DNA from 3 places in the Paenibacillus sp. FSL R10-2199 genome. Region 2 is predicted to be linked to each of the others. Evidence: a T-box and tRNA genes for the amino acid it is inferred to sense, from the RefSeq annotation. Region 2 holds a T-box; the other regions hold tRNA genes.

Evidence for each region. The T-box of region 2 lies ahead of NYE33_RS08100 (glutamine--tRNA ligase/YqeY domain fusion protein). A T-box ahead of a tRNA ligase gene usually reads a tRNA of that ligase, here a tRNA-Gln.
Region 1: it has a tRNA-Gln gene. The T-box ahead of NYE33_RS08100 (glutamine--tRNA ligase/YqeY domain fusion protein) is inferred to sense a tRNA for this amino acid. The anticodon was not compared.
Region 3: it has a tRNA-Gln gene. The T-box ahead of NYE33_RS08100 (glutamine--tRNA ligase/YqeY domain fusion protein) is inferred to sense a tRNA for this amino acid. The anticodon was not compared.

The regions. Positions count from the first base shown of each region.
Region 1 covers NZ_JBBOBO010000001.1:1,977,528-1,983,274, forward strand. Annotated here, with positions in the region: rRNA gene NYE33_RS08775 (23S ribosomal RNA) at 1-2,187, shown strand, start outside; tRNA gene NYE33_RS08780 (tRNA-Asn) at 2,251-2,326, shown strand; tRNA gene NYE33_RS08785 (tRNA-Ser) at 2,330-2,419, shown strand; tRNA gene NYE33_RS08790 (tRNA-Glu) at 2,451-2,522, shown strand; tRNA gene NYE33_RS08795 (tRNA-Val) at 2,528-2,603, shown strand; tRNA gene NYE33_RS08800 (tRNA-Met) at 2,637-2,713, shown strand; tRNA gene NYE33_RS08805 (tRNA-Asp) at 2,718-2,795, shown strand; tRNA gene NYE33_RS08810 (tRNA-Phe) at 2,815-2,890, shown strand; tRNA gene NYE33_RS08815 (tRNA-Thr) at 2,911-2,986, shown strand; tRNA gene NYE33_RS08820 (tRNA-Tyr) at 2,992-3,077, shown strand; tRNA gene NYE33_RS08825 (tRNA-Trp) at 3,083-3,156, shown strand; tRNA gene NYE33_RS08830 (tRNA-His) at 3,183-3,258, shown strand; tRNA gene NYE33_RS08835 (tRNA-His) at 3,308-3,383, shown strand; tRNA gene NYE33_RS08840 (tRNA-Gln) at 3,402-3,476, shown strand; tRNA gene NYE33_RS08845 (tRNA-Gly) at 3,483-3,557, shown strand; tRNA gene NYE33_RS08850 (tRNA-Cys) at 3,565-3,638, shown strand; tRNA gene NYE33_RS08855 (tRNA-Leu) at 3,668-3,746, shown strand; gene NYE33_RS08860 (aldo/keto reductase) at 3,899-4,819, opposite strand; gene NYE33_RS08865 (MerR family transcriptional regulator) at 4,975-5,355, shown strand.
Region 2 covers NZ_JBBOBO010000001.1:1,804,952-1,810,698, forward strand. Annotated here, with positions in the region: gene arsC (arsenate reductase (thioredoxin)) at 1-80, shown strand, start outside; gene NYE33_RS08090 (oxalate decarboxylase family bicupin) at 525-1,748, opposite strand; gene NYE33_RS08095 (tetratricopeptide repeat protein) at 1,899-3,455, shown strand; T-box leader at 3,537-3,799, shown strand; gene NYE33_RS08100 (glutamine--tRNA ligase/YqeY domain fusion protein) at 3,876-5,579, shown strand; gene NYE33_RS08105 (FtsB family cell division protein) at 5,654-5,747, shown strand, end outside.
Region 3 covers NZ_JBBOBO010000002.1:1,868,638-1,874,384, forward strand. Annotated here, with positions in the region: gene katA (catalase KatA) at 1-1,104, shown strand, start outside; gene NYE33_RS35875 (helix-turn-helix transcriptional regulator) at 1,198-2,148, opposite strand; tRNA gene NYE33_RS35880 (tRNA-Gly) at 2,367-2,437, opposite strand; tRNA gene NYE33_RS35885 (tRNA-Pro) at 2,450-2,523, opposite strand; tRNA gene NYE33_RS35890 (tRNA-Arg) at 2,677-2,753, opposite strand; tRNA gene NYE33_RS35895 (tRNA-Gly) at 2,764-2,838, opposite strand; tRNA gene NYE33_RS35900 (tRNA-Leu) at 2,846-2,929, opposite strand; tRNA gene NYE33_RS35905 (tRNA-Lys) at 2,946-3,021, opposite strand; tRNA gene NYE33_RS35910 (tRNA-Gln) at 3,049-3,123, opposite strand; tRNA gene NYE33_RS35915 (tRNA-Asp) at 3,218-3,295, opposite strand; tRNA gene NYE33_RS35920 (tRNA-Met) at 3,300-3,376, opposite strand; tRNA gene NYE33_RS35925 (tRNA-Val) at 3,410-3,485, opposite strand; tRNA gene NYE33_RS35930 (tRNA-Glu) at 3,491-3,562, opposite strand; tRNA gene NYE33_RS35935 (tRNA-Ser) at 3,614-3,703, opposite strand; tRNA gene NYE33_RS35940 (tRNA-Asn) at 3,707-3,782, opposite strand; tRNA gene NYE33_RS35945 (tRNA-Ile) at 3,786-3,862, opposite strand; rRNA gene rrf (5S ribosomal RNA) at 3,926-4,042, opposite strand; rRNA gene NYE33_RS35955 (23S ribosomal RNA) at 4,121-5,747, opposite strand, start outside.

The DNA of each region.
Region 1 (5,747 bases), 170 kb from region 2:
TCCAGGGTGAAGGTGCGGTAACACGCACTGGAGGCCCGAACCCACGCATGTTGAAAAATGCGGGGATGAGGTGGGGGTAGCGGAGAAATTCCAATCGAACTCGGAGATAGCTGGTTCTCCCCGAAATAGCTTTAGGGCTAGCCTCGGTGAATGGAGTGGTGGAGGTAGAGCACTGATTGGGTGCGGGGCCCGCAAGGGTTACCAAGCTCAGTCAAACTCCGAATGCCATTAACTTCTTGCCGGGAGTCAGACAGTGAGTGCTAAGATCCATTGTCAAAAGGGAAACAGCCCAGACCATCAGCTAAGGTCCCCAAGTGTGTGTTAAGTGGGAAAGGATGTGGAGTTGCACAGACAACCAGGATGTTGGCTTAGAAGCAGCCACCATTGAAAGAGTGCGTAATAGCTCACTGGTCGAGTGACTCTGCGCCGAAAATGTAACGGGGCTAAACACACCACCGAAGCTATGGCTAGATGCTTTGCATCTGGGGTAGGGGAGCGTTGTATGCAGGTTGAAGGTGTACCGTAAGGAGCGCTGGACAGCATACAAGTGAGAATGCCGGTATGAGTAACGAAAAGATCAGTGAGAATCTGATCCGCCGAAAGCCCAAGGTTTCCTGAGGAAGGCTCGTCCGCTCAGGGTAAGTCGGGACCTAAGGCGAGGCCGAAAGGCGTAGTCGAAGGACAACAGTTTGAAATTACTGTACCACCGTAATCCGCTATGAGCGATGGGGTGACGCAGGAGGGTAGTGACGCGGACTGATGGATATGTCCGTCTAAGCAGTGAGGCTGATGTGTAGGCAAATCCGCACATCACTAAGGCTGGGCTGTGATGGGGAGCGAAAATTGTAGTAGCGAAGGTCATGATCTCACACTGCCAAGAAAAGCCTCTAGCCAGGAGAAGGTGCCCGTACCGCAAACCGACACAGGTAGGCGAGAAGAGAATTCTAAGGCGCGCGGAAGAACTCTCGTTAAGGAACTCGGCAAAATGACCTCGTAACTTCGGGAGAAGAGGTGCCTCGGTAGGGTGAATAGCCCGAGGGGGCCGCAGTGAAAAGGCCCAAGCGACTGTTTAGCAAAAACACAGGTCTGTGCGAAGCCGCAAGGCGAAGTATACGGGCTGACGCCTGCCCGGTGCTGGAAGGTTAAGGGGAGTGGTTAGGGGTTAAACCCGAAGCTGTGAACCGAAGCCCCAGTAAACGGCGGCCGTAACTATAACGGTCCTAAGGTAGCGAAATTCCTTGTCAGGTAAATTCTGACCCGCACGAATGGCGTAACGACTTGGGCGCTGTCTCAACGAGAGATCCGGTGAAATTTTAATACCTGTGAAGATGCAGGTTACCCGCGACAAGACGGAAAGACCCCATGGAGCTTTACTGCAGCTTGATATTGAATTTGGGTACGATCTGTACAGGATAGGTGGGAGCCGTTGAGGCAGGAGCGCAAGCTTCTGCGGAGGCGCCGTTGGGATACCACCCTGATCGTATCTAGGTTCTAACCTAGTGCCCTAATCGGGTACGGGGACCGTGTCAGGCGGGCAGTTTGACTGGGGCGGTCGCCTCCTAAAGAGTAACGGAGGCGTTCAAAGGTTCCCTCAGAATGGTTGGAAATCATTCGCAGAGTGCAAAGGCATAAGGGAGCTTGACTGCGAGACCTACAAGTCGAGCAGGGACGAAAGTCGGACTTAGTGATCCGGTGGTACCGCATGGAAGGGCCATCGCTCAACGGATAAAAGCTACCCTGGGGATAACAGGCTTATCTCCCCCAAGAGTCCACATCGACGGGGAGGTTTGGCACCTCGATGTCGGCTCATCGCATCCTGGGGCTGAAGTAGGTCCCAAGGGTTGGGCTGTTCGCCCATTAAAGCGGTACGCGAGCTGGGTTCAGAACGTCGTGAGACAGTTCGGTCCCTATCTGTCGTGGGCGCAGGAAATTTGAGAGGAGCTGTCCTTAGTACGAGAGGACCGGGATGGACGTACCGCTGGTGCATCAGTTGTTCCGCCAGGAGCATGGCTGAGTAGCTACGTACGGACGGGATAAGCGCTGAAAGCATCTAAGCGTGAAGCCCCCCTCAAGATGAGATTTCCCAATTAGTAAGACCCCTTGAAGACGACGAGGTAGATAGGTTGGAGGTGGAAGTGCAGCAATGCATGGAGCTGACCAATACTAATCGGTCGAGGGCTTATCCAAATTTCTTAGAGCGCAGATTCGTTTCGGATTCAGTTTTCAGGTGATCAAGCCTGTTATGTATATTCCCTGATAGCTCAGTTGGTAGAGCACTCGACTGTTAATCGAGTTGTCACAGGTTCGAGTCCTGTTCGGGGAGCCATCTGGAGAGGTGTCCGAGTTTGGCCGAAGGAGCACGATTGGAAATCGTGTAGGCGCCACAAGCGTCTCGAGGGTTCGAATCCCTCTCTCTCCGTAGCTTTACCTTACAAATATTTAATCAACATGGCTCGTTGGTCAAGGGGTTAAGACACCTCCCTTTCACGGAGGTAACATGGGTTCGAATCCCATACGAGTCATATATGGAGGCTTAGCTCAGCTGGGAGAGCATCTGCCTTACAAGCAGAGGGTCGGGGGTTCGAACCCCTCAGCCTCCACCATCTATCTTTAACAGAATAGATTTTTAACATTGACGCGGGGTGGAGCAGCCCGGTAGCTCGTCGGGCTCATAACCCGAAGGCCGCAGGTTCAAATCCTGCCCCCGCAACCAATTTGGAACCGTGGTGTAGTTGGCCTAACATGCCTGCCTGTCACGCAGGAGATCGCGGGTTCGAATCCCGTCGGTTCCGCCATCTTTATGAAAAAATGTTCGGCTCGGTAGCTCAGTCGGTAGAGCAAAGGACTGAAAATCCTTGTGTCGGGGGTTCGATTCCCTCCCGCGCCACCATATTTCTTACAACTTAATACGCCGGTGTAGCTCAATTGGTAGAGCAACTGACTTGTAATCAGTAGGTTGGGGGTTCAAGTCCTCTCGCCGGCACCATCCTCGGAGGCTTAGCGAAGTGGCCAAACGCATCAGACTGTAAATCTGCTCACGTACGTGTTCGGTGGTTCGAATCCATCAGCCTCCACCATTTTTAGGGGCATAGTTTAAAGGTAGAACAACGGTCTCCAAAACCGTTGGTGTGGGTTCAATTCCTGCTGCCCCTGCCAAGTAATATCCTATAAAATTTAATATGGCGATCGTGGCGAAGTGGTTAACGCACCGGATTGTGGTTCCGGCATTCGTGGGTTCGAGACCCATCGGTCGCCCCATTTATTTTATAAGAGTTATAAGGCATTGCAATTAAATAAGCTTCATATGGCGACTGTGGCGAAGGGGTTAACGCACCGGATTGTGGTTCCGGCATTCGTGGGTTCGAGACCCATCAGTCGCCCCATTTTATTAAATCAAATGTTGGGGATTAGCCAAGCGGTAAGGCAACGGACTTTGACTCCGTCATTCATAGGTTCGATTCCTATATCCCCAGCCATTATATGCGGACGTGGCTCAGCGGTAGAGCATCGCCTTGCCAAGGCGAGGGTCGCGGGTTCGATTCCCGTCGTCCGCTCCATTTTTTTGGTGCCATAGCCAAGTGGTAAGGCAAAGCTCTGCAAAAGCTTTATCCCCAGTTCAAATCTGGGTGGCACCTCCATTATCTTTTAGAACTAATTCTATGTATATGCCGGCGTGGCGGAATGGCAGACGCGCTCGACTCAAAATCGAGTGGGAAACCGTGGAGGTTCGAGTCCTCTCGCCGGTATAATTTATGAAACTAGTCCCTTAGGAGTTTGACTCCTGAGGGATTTTTATATTTATACTCCATCTCAAATTAAGGATAAAACCCGCAACGAACTTAGATCATCAAATTCGTTGCGGGTTTTATATGTTTTATATGTTGATGCTAAGACTCACTTAAGGAAGCACGTTCCCGGCCGCGCGGTAGATCTCGTACCATTCCTGGCGGCTGAGGGTTATATCGGAAGCTTTGGCGATATCAAGCAAGCGCGCTGTGTTGGTGGTACCGACCACCGGCTGCATCTTAGCCGGATGGCGAAGGAGCCAGGCGATGGCGATGGCCGTATCTGCTACACCTTTTTCCGCAGCCAGACGGTTAATGACTTCATTCACCTCCGGGAACTTCTCATTGCCGAGGAATACGCCTTCAAAGAAACCGTATTGGAACGGTGACCAAGGCTGGATCGTCATATCATGCAGGCGGCTATACTCCAGGATGCCTCCATCATGGACAACTGATCCGGAATTTGTCATATTGACGTTGATCCCGGAATCGATCATGCCGGTGACCATTACGCTGAGCTGAAGCTGGTTGAACAGCAGGGGCTGCTTGACGTTCTTTTTCAGCAATTCAATCTGCAGGGGATTCTGGTTGCTGACGCCGAAGTGTTTCACGAGGCCTCTGCTCTCCAGCTGATCAAAGGCTTCTGCTACTTCTTCAGGCTCCATAAGGGTGTCCGGGCGGTGCAGCAGCAGAACATCGACATAATCGGTCTTCAGGCGCTTCAGGCTGTTCTCTACCGAGCTCACAATATGCTCTTTGGAGAAGTCGAAGAAGCCATTACGGATTCCGCATTTGGTCTGAATCAGCAGTTGCTCACGCATGCCCGGACTTGCAGCCAGCACGTCGCCGAACACCTCCTCAGCTTTACCGGCAGCATAAATGTCAGCGTGGTCAAAAAAGTCTATGCCAGCCTCAAGGGCGCTGTGAATATGTACATCGGCCTCTTGTGGTGACAGATCTGCAATCCGCATACAGCCCAAGGAGATTTCAGCGACCTCCAGCGCACCATTAGCAACGTTAATTCTTTTTACCATTAATTATTCACTCCTTAAATGAAGGTACAGTGTTAAGCTTAGACCTTAGAGTTAGGTGTAAGTCAATAGATTTATAGAGCGGCTTTTCATAGAAACCAAATGGTGTTACCTTAAGAGATGAAACCGATACCAGCTGACAGAAGGGAGCTGCAATAATGGGATACAGCATCAAAACCATAGCACAAAAAAGCGGACTGAGCCAATATACGCTGCGTTACTACGAACGGGAGGGCGTATTGCCGGTTGTGGCAAGAGATGCTAACGGCAACCGGTGTTTTGACGATGAGGATCTGGAGTTAATTTCGTTAATCTGCTGTCTTAAGGATACAGGGATGGCGATTGCCGATATCAAGCAATTCATTGCGCTTTCGAAAGAAGGGGTAAGTGCTTTGCCCGATCAGCGCAGACTGCTGCAGGAGCATAAAGTGCATATTGATGAGAAGATTAAATTCTTTCAGAGCTTTGCGCAAAAGGTGGACCACAAAATTGCTTATTTTGCCTCCCTGGAGAATGAAGCGAAAGCAGCCAGACCCTAATCTTGAGCCGCAGGGTCGTATGATTATTGTCGCTGCAATTAAGGATTGGAAATGCTGCAGCCAGTACTTAAGCTTGTAGCGAAACCGGTATAAGAATGAGATGAATTATAAATAGAGTAAGGCCTTATATTGGGTTGGAAATCCTTGCGGAGACCGGGTTCCCGGGTTTTCCTAAGTTGCTTATACAGTAGATAGAAGGGCAGCAGAAAGAACGGAATATCCGGGGAAAGCGTAATGCAAAGTCCGTTAGTGTAATGTTATATGACATATAAATTGACTGTTTCTTGACAAAGCGGTTTATAATCTTGACGGGAAGCCTCTTGATGATATGATAAAGGTACTTAAGGGAGCCGATTCTGGATATAGTGTTATATTAATTAACATGACGCTGC
Region 2 (5,747 bases):
AAGAGAAGTGGGCGGTATTTCAGCGGGTCCGAGATGCAGTCGGCGAGCGGATCGAGCGGTTTGCTGAGACGGGCGAATAGAGGTTTCCTATACGGGAATGAAACACAAACTGATGATTAAGAACAAAAAGCGGTGCAGACGGGTGTCTGACCGCTTTTTATGTTGTTCTGGAATGAATGCAGTTCGAACAATTGGAGCTACCCATTAATTATAGGACGATCATTAAAATCTTGCAGAAAATACAACAATTTTCTCCGGATATTGCTTCTAGAGCAAAATTGTTGTATGAATTACAACATTATTACTGCTCCAGCTTCTTAATGGAGGATATTATTGTATTTTGTGCAACAATTCTCCCAAACAGCCGGATATTCAGATGTTCAAGTTGCAGAATGTACAACATTAAGGCCGGTCTATACAGCTGACCTTAAGGATTTTCACTTCAGCCGCCTGGTTGGGTAAAGATAAGGCCATAGGGCAGACTGACCTGCCCAATCCAGACTCAAACTGGGCAAAACCACGCGCTACTCCTTCTGCTTCCCATGCCCAAGCTCATGTCCGTGCTCATGTCCCTGATCCGGGTATTTCACCACAGGCCATTTCACTTTGCGCAGGGCATCCATCAGCTCCGGCCCCACATTCAGATTGCTGCTGACCAGTTCATGGGGAGTAAGCGCCATCCACTGGTTCAGGGAGACATCGGCGAACCGGTCGCTCCGGAACATTTCCAGGAACCAGAGCGTGTCTGTCCCGGTATTCTGAATATAATGTCCCTGGGCAAAAGGCACATAGCCGACATCGCCGGCTCTGACATTAAATGTACGCGCTGCGCCGTCCCCGCCAAAGACCGTCATCCGGCCTTGCCCGGTCAGATAATACTGCCACTCGTCATTATTCGGATGCCAGTGCAGCTCCCGCATGCCGCCGGGCTCAATCTCCACCAGCGCGGCGGCAATATTCCGGGAGATGGGGAAATTGCCGGAGTCGACAATCCGCACACTGCCTCCGGGCGTCCGAAGCGGCGGCTGGGCCAGCAGCTGATGCTTGAAGCTCAGCGGAATCTCTCCATAAGGTGACTCCACTCTCTGACTCTCTAGGGGGCCGGGCACCTGATCCTGATATATATACACTTGTTCCTTCGGAATACACTCAAATGCAGATTCGGGTACGCCGAAGTTGGCGGACAGGACCTCGGGCGGCGTATGGGCGAACCAGTCGGAGATCGACAGGGTGTTCAGATCCGAGAAGCTTCCATCGTCAAAAACAAGCAGGAACTCGCATCCCTCCGCCAGCCCCTGGATTGAATGCGGGATTCCCGGAGGGAAGTACCACAGATCGCCCGGGCCGACATCGGCAATGAAGTTCCGGCCATTCTGGTCCACGGCGGTAATCCGGGCGCTGCCGAGCAGCATATAGGACCATTCCGCCTGCTGGTGCCAGTGCAGCTCGCGTACTCCGCCCGGGGTCAGGCTCATGTTCACTCCTGCAAGTGTGGTGGCGATAGGCAGCTCTCTGACGGTAACCTCCCGGGACCAGCCGCCGAAGTTCAGCTGCATATGGGCGTCGGAGAATGAGAATTTCAGATTGGGGATCAGCCCGTTATCTGTAGAGGGCGGGACGAACATATCGGGATTCTCCCGGTCGCGCAGAATATCGCGGGGGCCGAGGTCGACATTGCCAGCACCGTCACTGCGGATAGGCTGGGGGATAACGGGCTTGCTTGAAGAACCGGGTTCGGCAGGGCTCATGGCTTAAGCTCCTTTCTGGATCGCACAGCACTCCAAGAAATATATGCGCCAGTAAGCCACTTATGTGTTGTGAAGGGCTGAGCGAAATGTGATAATATTTGACTACCGGACAAATTTCCGTACGATAATCAGAGAGCAGGGTTTGAACTAATGACAATAGACGGACAAGAACGCTACCGCTTCAGTGAAGCGCCAATATGGGAACTGCAGCGCAGGTATTATGAGCAGCTGGGACTGCAGGCTTGGGCGAATGACCAGGTCCCGCAGTACATTACAAGCAATCCGATGATCGGAACAGCGTATGCGGAGATGATCTTCGGGTTTCTGCAGGACCGTGCAGAGAAGGGGCATACTACAGAACCGGTTATTATTCTGGAGCTTGGCGCAGGTGTCGGACGCCTGGCATTCCATGTCCTGCAGCAGCTGTGTGAGCTGATTCAGTATGCCGGAGTGCTGCTGCCCCCTTTCCGCTACGTCATGAGCGATTTGCCCTGGAAGAATATTGAGGGCTGGCAGAAGCATGAAGGGCTGAAGCCTTTTGTGGAGCAGGGGATTCTTGATTTCGCCCGCTTTGATGCGGTGCAGGATACAGAGCTGTCCCTGACGCAGAGCGGAATGGTGATTAAGCCCGGCGGACTGCAGCAGCCGCTGATGGTGATCGCCAACTACTTCTTCGATAGTATTCAGCAGGAGCTGCTCTATATTGATGAAGGCAAGATTTATGAATGTGAGGTTTCGTTAAAATATCCCGAGCAATCCGGCTCGATGAGCACGTCCGAAGTACTGCGGGATCTGGTGCCGGAATATCATTACAAGCGGGCCGAAGGCTATGAGGACCCTTCATACAAGTACCATGAAGTAATTTCATTCTATCTGGACAAGCTGGAGGATTCGCATATCCTGTTCCCGGCGGCTGCCATTTCCTGTATGGAGCGGCTCGGGGCGCTCTCCCAGGGGAGCTTCCTGCTGCTTACCGCAGACAAAGGCGACCACCGGCTGGAGAACTGGGAATTCGCCGAGCCGCCGAAGCTGATTCACCACGGCAGTATTTCACTCACGGCGAATTACCATGCGCTGGTGCATTATTTTGAACGGAAGGGCGCACAGTCCCAGTTCACGCAGCATCATTATAAGAATCTGAATGTCGGGTGCATTCTGATGCTTGAAGAGCCGATGCTCCATCCCCATACCCGTCTGGCCTACCGGCGGTTTGTAGAGCGGTTCGGCCCGGATGATTTCTTCAGCCTGAAGGTGTGGATCGACAAAAATTACGATACGATCGGCATGCAGCAGATCCTGGCCTTCTGGCGGCTGGGCGGATATGATGCCGAGCTGTTCATCCAGAGTGCGGAGCGTATCTCTGCTCTGCTGCCGGATGCCGGTGATGATGAGCTGCTGGACCTGCAGCGCGGGATTGATCTGATGTGGAAAGGCTTCTATCCGATGCCGCAGAAATATGATCTGGCCCTGGACTGCGGTCTGCTGCTGTTCGAGATGGAGCAGTACGGGGAGTCCCGCCGCTTCCTGGAGCATTCACTGGCGACCAGTGACGAGGAGCCGGTAATTACTGTACTGTACTGCCTGGCTATTTGCAGCTATGAGCAGGAGGATGACGAAGCGGCGCTGGATTACACGCGCAGATCGCTTCTGATTGAGCCGGAGCATGAGGAAGCTTTGGAGCTCTTGGCGGCGCTGAGTCTGGGGTAAGGTTGTCCGGCAGACTGCTGCGCCTCCGGACACTGCTACACTTTACACGCTGCCTGTGATTTGTTATTCTGGATCAAATGATGAAACGCGATGACGAGAAGAGTACGTCTATTCATTCCCTCACAGAGAGCTCCGGGTGGTGCGAAGGAGCAGGGAAGGCTGGACCGAAACAAGCCTCTGAGCGGTGCACCGGAACCGGCTATGGCCGGGGATGGTACAACAGGAGCTCCTGTTACAGAGCTAGAGTATAAGCCCTGCCTTGCCGGCAGCGCCGTACTTGATGAGATTAATATGGCGACATATTAATAAACCTGGGGTGGTACCGCGAGAATCTCGTCCCCAAGACTACAGTCTTGGAGGTGAGGTTCTTTTTGTTGTCCCGTAAGGGCAGGTATCACCAATATATAGGAGGAGATCAGAATGACTGACGTTAATGTGAATGAGAGTGAACCGGCCGTGCCGGAGAATTATATGGATAAGCTGATCAGAGAAGACGTGGAGGGCGGAGTCTACAGCAGGGAGATCTGCACAAGGTTTCCGCCGGAGCCCAATGGTTATCTGCATATCGGCAGCGCTTTTGCCATCCACACGAATGTTGAGATTGCACGTAAGAATGGCGGCAGATTCCATCTGCGCTTCGATGATACCAACCCGCTGAAAGAGGATATGGAGTATGTAAAAGCTATTACCGAGGATATGGAATGGCTGGGCTGCAGCCCGGGAGAGCATATCTATTATGGCTCCGATTATTCGGAGGAAATCTGCCGCAGCGCAGAGGAGCTGATTCTTAAGGGGAAAGCTTATGTCTGCGACCTGACTCCGGAGGAAGTGACGTCCTACAGGGGGACATTAACCGAACCTGGTAAGGACAGTCCGTACCGGGAACGCTCGCCGGAAGAGAATTTGCGGCTGTTCCGGGAGATGCGTAATGGAGAATATCCTAACGGTGCTAAGGTGCTGCGGGCCAGAATCGACATGTCTTCGCCGAATATCAATCTGCGCGACCCGGTGCTCTACCGGATCATTCATGCGGAGCATTACCGCACGGGAAAAGCCTGGTGCATCTATCCGATGTATGATTTTGCCCATCCGATTCAGGATGCCATTGAAGGGGTGACGCATTCACTGTGCTCCATCGAGTTCAAGGATCACCGGCCGCTATATGAGTGGGTGCTTAAGGAGCTGAATATTCCTGAACCCCCTAAGCAAAGGGAATTCGGCCGGGTGAATCTGACGGGAGTGGTCACGAGCAAACGTTATCTCCGGGCGCTGGTTGCCGGGAAGTATGTGGACGGCTGGGATGATCCGCGTCTGCCTACGCTCCGTGGACTGCGCAGACGCGGATTCACTCCGGAGAGCATCAAGGCTTTTGTCCGGGAGATCGGGATGGCCCGCAATACGGCAATGGTTGATTTCTCGCTGCTGGAGCACTGCGTAAGACAGGATCTTAAGGCGAAGGCACCGGCCATCATGGCCGTGCTGAATCCGCTGAAGGTCGTGCTTACCAACTATGAAGCCGGGGCTTCTGAATTCCTTACCATTGAGTACAACAGTGAGAATCCCGCGCTCGGCACAAGGGACGTTCCGTTCTCCGGCACACTCTATATCGAGCGGGAGGACTTCATGGAGGTACCCTCCAAGGGCTTCCGCAGACTGACGCTTGGCGGTGAAGTAAGGCTGAAGGGCGGGTATTTCATCCGCTGTAACGAAGTGATTAAGAGTGCGGACACTGGTGAGATTGTCGAGCTGCGCTGTACTTATGATCCGGATACGAGAAGCGGGAGCGGTTTTGACGGGCGGAAGGTTAAAGGAACCATCCATTGGGTGTCCGCCGAGCATGCGGTCAAAAGTGATGTGTACCTGTATGAGAAGCTGCTTGTAGACAATGAAGGGCCGAAGGAGGAAGGGGAGACCTGGGAAGCGTACATCAACCCGGATTCTGCCACTTTGCTTAAGGATTGTCTGCTGGAGCCGCTTGCGGATAAACCACAGCCCGGGGATAAATTTCAATTCCTGCGCCACGGCTATTTCTGCGTCGACAGCAGGTTCAGCTCAGGGCACAGGCTGGTATTCAACCGGATCGTACCGCTGAAGGACACCTGGAAAGGGAAAGCAGAAAAATAAGCTTCAACACAGTTTCTCCACAAACGGCGGCTATACTAATGGCAGCACCTTGAATCCCGGAGGGAGGAAAAGCCATGAACTGGTCCTGGTTAATCACACTGATCTGTCCGCTGATGATGATCCTTATGATGTTCGGAATGCCCGGCATGCGCGGCAAACATGGACATG
Region 3 (5,747 bases), on a different contig from region 2:
TTCTATACCGAAGAAGGCAACTACGACCTCGTCGGCAACAATACACCTGTCTTTTTCATCCGTGATGCGATCAAATTCCCGGACTTTATCCATACCCAGAAACGCCACCCGCAGACACATCTGAAGAACCCGAACGCTGTATGGGATTTCTGGTCGCTCTCCCCTGAATCCCTGCACCAGGTTACGATTCTGATGTCTGACCGCGGCATACCGGCCACCCTCCGTCATATGCACGGCTTCGGCAGCCATACGTTCAAGTGGGTGAATGCAGAAGGCGCCGCAGTATGGGTGAAATACCATTTCAAAACAGAGCAGGGCGTCAAGAATCTCGATGTTAATCTGGCTGCGCAGATTGCCGGTGACAACCCGGATTACCATACTGAGGACTTGTTCAATGCGATCGACAAAGGGGATTTTCCCGCCTGGAGACTGCATGTGCAGATCATGCCTGTAGAGGATGCTGACACCTACCGTTTCGACCCGTTTGATGTCACCAAGGTATGGTCCCAGAAGGATTACCCGCTGATTGAGGTGGGCCGCATGGTGCTGGACCGCAATCCGGAGAACTACTTCGCCGAAGTAGAGCAGGCTACCTTCTCCCCGGGATCATTTGTGCCAGGGATAGAAGCCTCTCCTGATAAAATGCTCCAGGGCCGCCTCTTCGCCTACGGAGACGCCCACCGTTACCGGGTAGGAGCGAATCACAACCACCTGCCGGTTAACCGGCCCATCGCCGAGGTGAACAATAATCAGCGGGATGGCGCGCTGAATCACACCAATAACGGCGGAGGCTCCGTGTATTACGAGCCTAACAGCTTCGGCGGGGCAACCGAGTCGCCGCAGGATAGACCGGCCGCTTTTGCAGTCTCCGGTCAAGCAGACAGTGTCCCTTATGATCACAACGATCATTACACCCAGCCGGGTGATCTCTATCGTCTGCTGAATGAAGAGGAGCGTGCCCGGCTCGTACGCAATATTGTAGGCGCGATGACTCCAGTCGAGTCGGATGAGATCAAGCTTCGCCAGATTGGCCATTTCTACAAAGCCGATCCGGAATTTGGACGGCGTATCGCGGACGGACTGGGACTGGTGGTACCGGAGTAACTCCACTTGCACCCTTCAGCGCCAAGAAACCCCTGACTTCATCAGTCAGGGGTTTCTTGGGATTATCGTATTTGCATTTTCTATGTATATTCCCTAATGATACACATTCATCCACTGCTCCAGCTGCTGCTTCAGTCCCTGTCTCGCGGATACCGGCTCAAGAATCTCGGCGTTAGGGCCATATTGCAGAATCCACTTAATAAATTCCTTGTCGTTATTGACGGTGACTTCAAACAGCAGACTTCCGTCTTCCTCATCGGTCATTCGCGGGTGCACGAACAATTCCTCTTCTTTGATGTAACGCGCTACCTCCGGATGAAACCGCACTTTGAAGGTGGTATTCTTGTTGCCCCGGTCGATCGACCAGGTATTTTTCAGATACTGTTTAATATTGAAATCCCCTTTGTCGAAGGGGGTATCCGTCACCTCTACCTGCTGAAAACGGCTGATGCGAAACGTCCGGATCGCCCTCTTCAGGTGGCAATAGCCAATCAGATAGAATCTCTGGTCACGCGGAATCAAATAATAAGGATCAATCTCCCGCTGCGTTGTCTCGTTGCGCAATTGCGAGTGATATACCGTACGAATCCGCCGTTGCTCCATAATCGCCCCGATCAGCGGCTGCAGGAAATTCCGGCTCTCCTTGCGGTAAGCAGGCTTGCCCATTTGGATAATATCTGAAATATTCTCAAGCATTCCATTCTGTTTGGATTTCTCCTTCAGATGTGTGCCCATGACTTTGTCAAAGGCAGACAGAAAACCTGGGGGGATTTTGCCGGGTGCCAGCACGGAGGGCAGCAGAGAGAAGGCCATTGCCTCCTGCTCGGAGAAATCCAGCGGGTATAAGAAGAATTTCCCCATAAACTTATAACCCGTTCCTCTCCCCTCATTCATCACCGGTGCAAAATGACTGATTACATCCAAGTCCCTGTAAATCGTTCTAATATTCACCTCGCACCGGAATGCCAGATCCGCAGCCGTAATCCCGGGATTCGACTGGATGGCGTTAATGATCTTGAAGATCCGTATTACTTTGTCTGTCATAATAAATGCTCCTCAACTTCCAAGTAAATAGTGCCTGTTCTTCCATAGTTCTAATATAACAGGTCTATATAAACATGGCTGTCTGCATAATATAGCATTACCAGCGCATAGAGCGGCCACCAGCATATACTATGTATTTTTAGTAAGCAATACTTCCGCCCCATGCTAAAAAAACAAAAAAACCCTTGAATATCAAGGGTTGCTGTAACTATTATTTAAGCGGGTGATGGGAATCGAACCCACGCTATCAGCTTGGAAGGCTGAAGTTCTACCATTGAACTACACCCGCAAAGGTGAAATATCGGGATGACACGATTTGAACATGCGACCCCCTGGTCCCAAACCAGGTGCTCTACCAAGCTGAGCTACATCCCGTTAATATAAAAGCTATACTGCAAAGTAATAATGGCGCGCCCTGAGAGATACGGATGCTTCGCATCCGATTGCGAAGTTGTGCTATTGAAGCTGATGCTCCAACGAACTCGTTCGAATCCTGAGGACACTTTGATGATTCAATGAAGTTATAAATGGCGCGCCCTGAGAGATTCGAACTCCCGGCCTTTTGATTCGTAGTCAAACGCTCTATCCAGCTGAGCTAAGGGCGCAAAATCTATATGGAGCGGACGACGGGAATCGAACCCGCGACCCTCGCCTTGGCAAGGCGATGCTCTACCGCTGAGCCACGTCCGCAAAAACATGGTGCGCGTGAAGGGACTTGAACCCCCACGTCGTGAAACGCCAGATCCTAAGTCTGGTGCGTCTGCCATTCCGCCACACGCGCACACTTTATAAGAAAATGGTGAGCCATGAAGGACTCGAACCTTCGACACCCTGATTAAAAGTCAGGTGCTCTACCAACTGAGCTAATGGCTCTCATAAGAGAAGCAATCATAAATGAAATGGCTGGGGATATAGGAATCGAACCTATGAATGACGGAGTCAAAGTCCGTTGCCTTACCGCTTGGCTAATCCCCAATATTAATAATTAGCAAACACTACGGAATCGGGTGGATACTCTATACTTCGAGATATAGGATGCTCAATCCCTGATACCTTCATACAATAAAAATGGCGGAACCGACGGGATTCGAACCCGCGATCTCCTGCGTGACAGGCAGGCATGTTAGGCCAACTACACCACGGTTCCAAATTGGTTGCGGGGGCAGGATTTGAACCTGCGGCCTTCGGGTTATGAGCCCGACGAGCTACCGGGCTGCTCCACCCCGCGTCAATGTTAAAGATCTATTCTGTTAAAGATAGATGGTGGAGGCTGAGGGGTTCGAACCCCCGACCCTCTGCTTGTAAGGCAGATGCTCTCCCAGCTGAGCTAAGCCTCCATATATGACTCGTATGGGATTCGAACCCATGTTACCTCCGTGAAAGGGAGGTGTCTTAACCCCTTGACCAACGAGCCATGCTGTTAAATAATTCTACTTCTCATCCCTATACAGGGAAGGTAAAGCTACGGAGAGAGAGGGATTCGAACCCTCGAGACGCTTGTGGCGCCTACACGATTTCCAATCGTGCTCCTTCGGCCAAACTCGGACACCTCTCCAGATGGCTCCCCGAACAGGACTCGAACCTGTGACAACTCGATTAACAGTCGAGTGCTCTACCAACTGAGCTATCAGGGAATATGGTGGGCCTTAGTGGACTTGAACCACTGACCTCACCCTTATCAGAGGTGCGCTCTAACCAGCTGAGCTAAAGGCCCGTTCTCATACCACTATGCAACTAATAAGGGCAAAAAAAATACCACAGTGTGTGTGGATTGTCCGCTTGGCGGCGTCCTACTCTCCCAGGACCCTTCGGTCCAAGTACCATCGGCGCTGGAGGGCTTAACGGTCGTGTTCGGGATGGGTACGCGTGGAACCCCTCCGCTATCGCCACCAAACGGGCATTTACAGCGTAAATGCTTCAGGAATTTGATTCCTGAAAACTGAATCCGAAACGAATCTGCGTTGTTCGAAATTTGGATAAGCCCTCGACCGATTAGTATTGGTCAGCTCCATGCATTGCTGCACTTCCACCTCCAACCTATCTACCTCGTCGTCTTCAAGGGGTCTTACTAATTGGGAAATCTCATCTTGAGGGGGGCTTCACGCTTAGATGCTTTCAGCGCTTATCCCGTCCGTACGTAGCTACTCAGCCATGCTCCTGGCGGAACAACTGATGCACCAGCGGTACGTCCATCCCGGTCCTCTCGTACTAAGGACAGCTCCTCTCAAATTTCCTGCGCCCACGACAGATAGGGACCGAACTGTCTCACGACGTTCTGAACCCAGCTCGCGTACCGCTTTAATGGGCGAACAGCCCAACCCTTGGGACCTACTTCAGCCCCAGGATGCGATGAGCCGACATCGAGGTGCCAAACCTCCCCGTCGATGTGGACTCTTGGGGGAGATAAGCCTGTTATCCCCAGGGTAGCTTTTATCCGTTGAGCGATGGCCCTTCCATGCGGTACCACCGGATCACTAAGTCCGACTTTCGTCCCTGCTCGACTTGTAGGTCTCGCAGTCAAGCTCCCTTATGCCTTTGCACTCTGCGAATGATTTCCAACCATTCTGAGGGAACCTTTGAACGCCTCCGTTACTCTTTAGGAGGCGACCGCCCCAGTCAAACTGCCCGCCTGACACGGTCCCCGTACCCGATTAGGGCACTAGGTTAGAACCTAGATACGATCAGGGTGGTATCCCAACGGCGCCTCCGCAGAAGCTTGCGCTCCTGCCTCAACGGCTCCCACCTATCCTGTACAGATCGTACCCAAATTCAATATCAAGCTGCAGTAAAGCTCCATGGGGTCTTTCCGTCTTGTCGCGGGTAACCTGCATCTTCACAGGTATTAAAATTTCACCGGATCTCTCGTTGAGACAGCGCCCAAGTCGTTACGCCATTCGTGCGGGTCAGAATTTACCTGACAAGGAATTTCGCTACCTTAGGACCGTTATAGTTACGGCCGCCGTTTACTGGGGCTTCGGTTCACAGCTTCGGGTTTAACCCCTAACCACTCCCCTTAACCTTCCAGCACCGGGCAGGCGTCAGCCCGTATACTTCGCCTTGCGGCTTCGCACAGACCTGTGTTTTTGCTAAACAGTCGCTTGGGCCTTTTCACTGCGGCCCCCTCGGGCTATTCACCCTACCGAGGCACCTCTTCTCCCGAAGTTACGAGGTCATTTTGCCGAGTTCCTTAACGAGAGTTCTTCCGCGCGCCTTAGAATTCTCTTCTCGCCTACCTGTGTCGGTTTGCGGTACGGGCACCTTCTCCTGGCTAGAGGCTTTTCTTGGCAGTGTGAGATCATGACCTTCGCTACTACAATTTTCGCTCCCCATCACAGCCCAGCCTTAGTGATGTGCGGATTTGCCTACACATCAGCCTCACTGCTTAGACGGACATATCCATCAGTCCGCGTCACTACCCTCCTGCGTCACCCCATCGCTCATAGCGGATTACGGTGGTACAGTAATTTCAAACTGTTGTCCTTCGACTACGCCTTTCGGCCTCGCCTTAGGTCCCGACTTACCCTGAGCGGACGAGCCTTCCTCAGGAAACCTTGGGCTTTCGGCGGATCAGATTCTCACTGATCTTTTCGTTACTCATA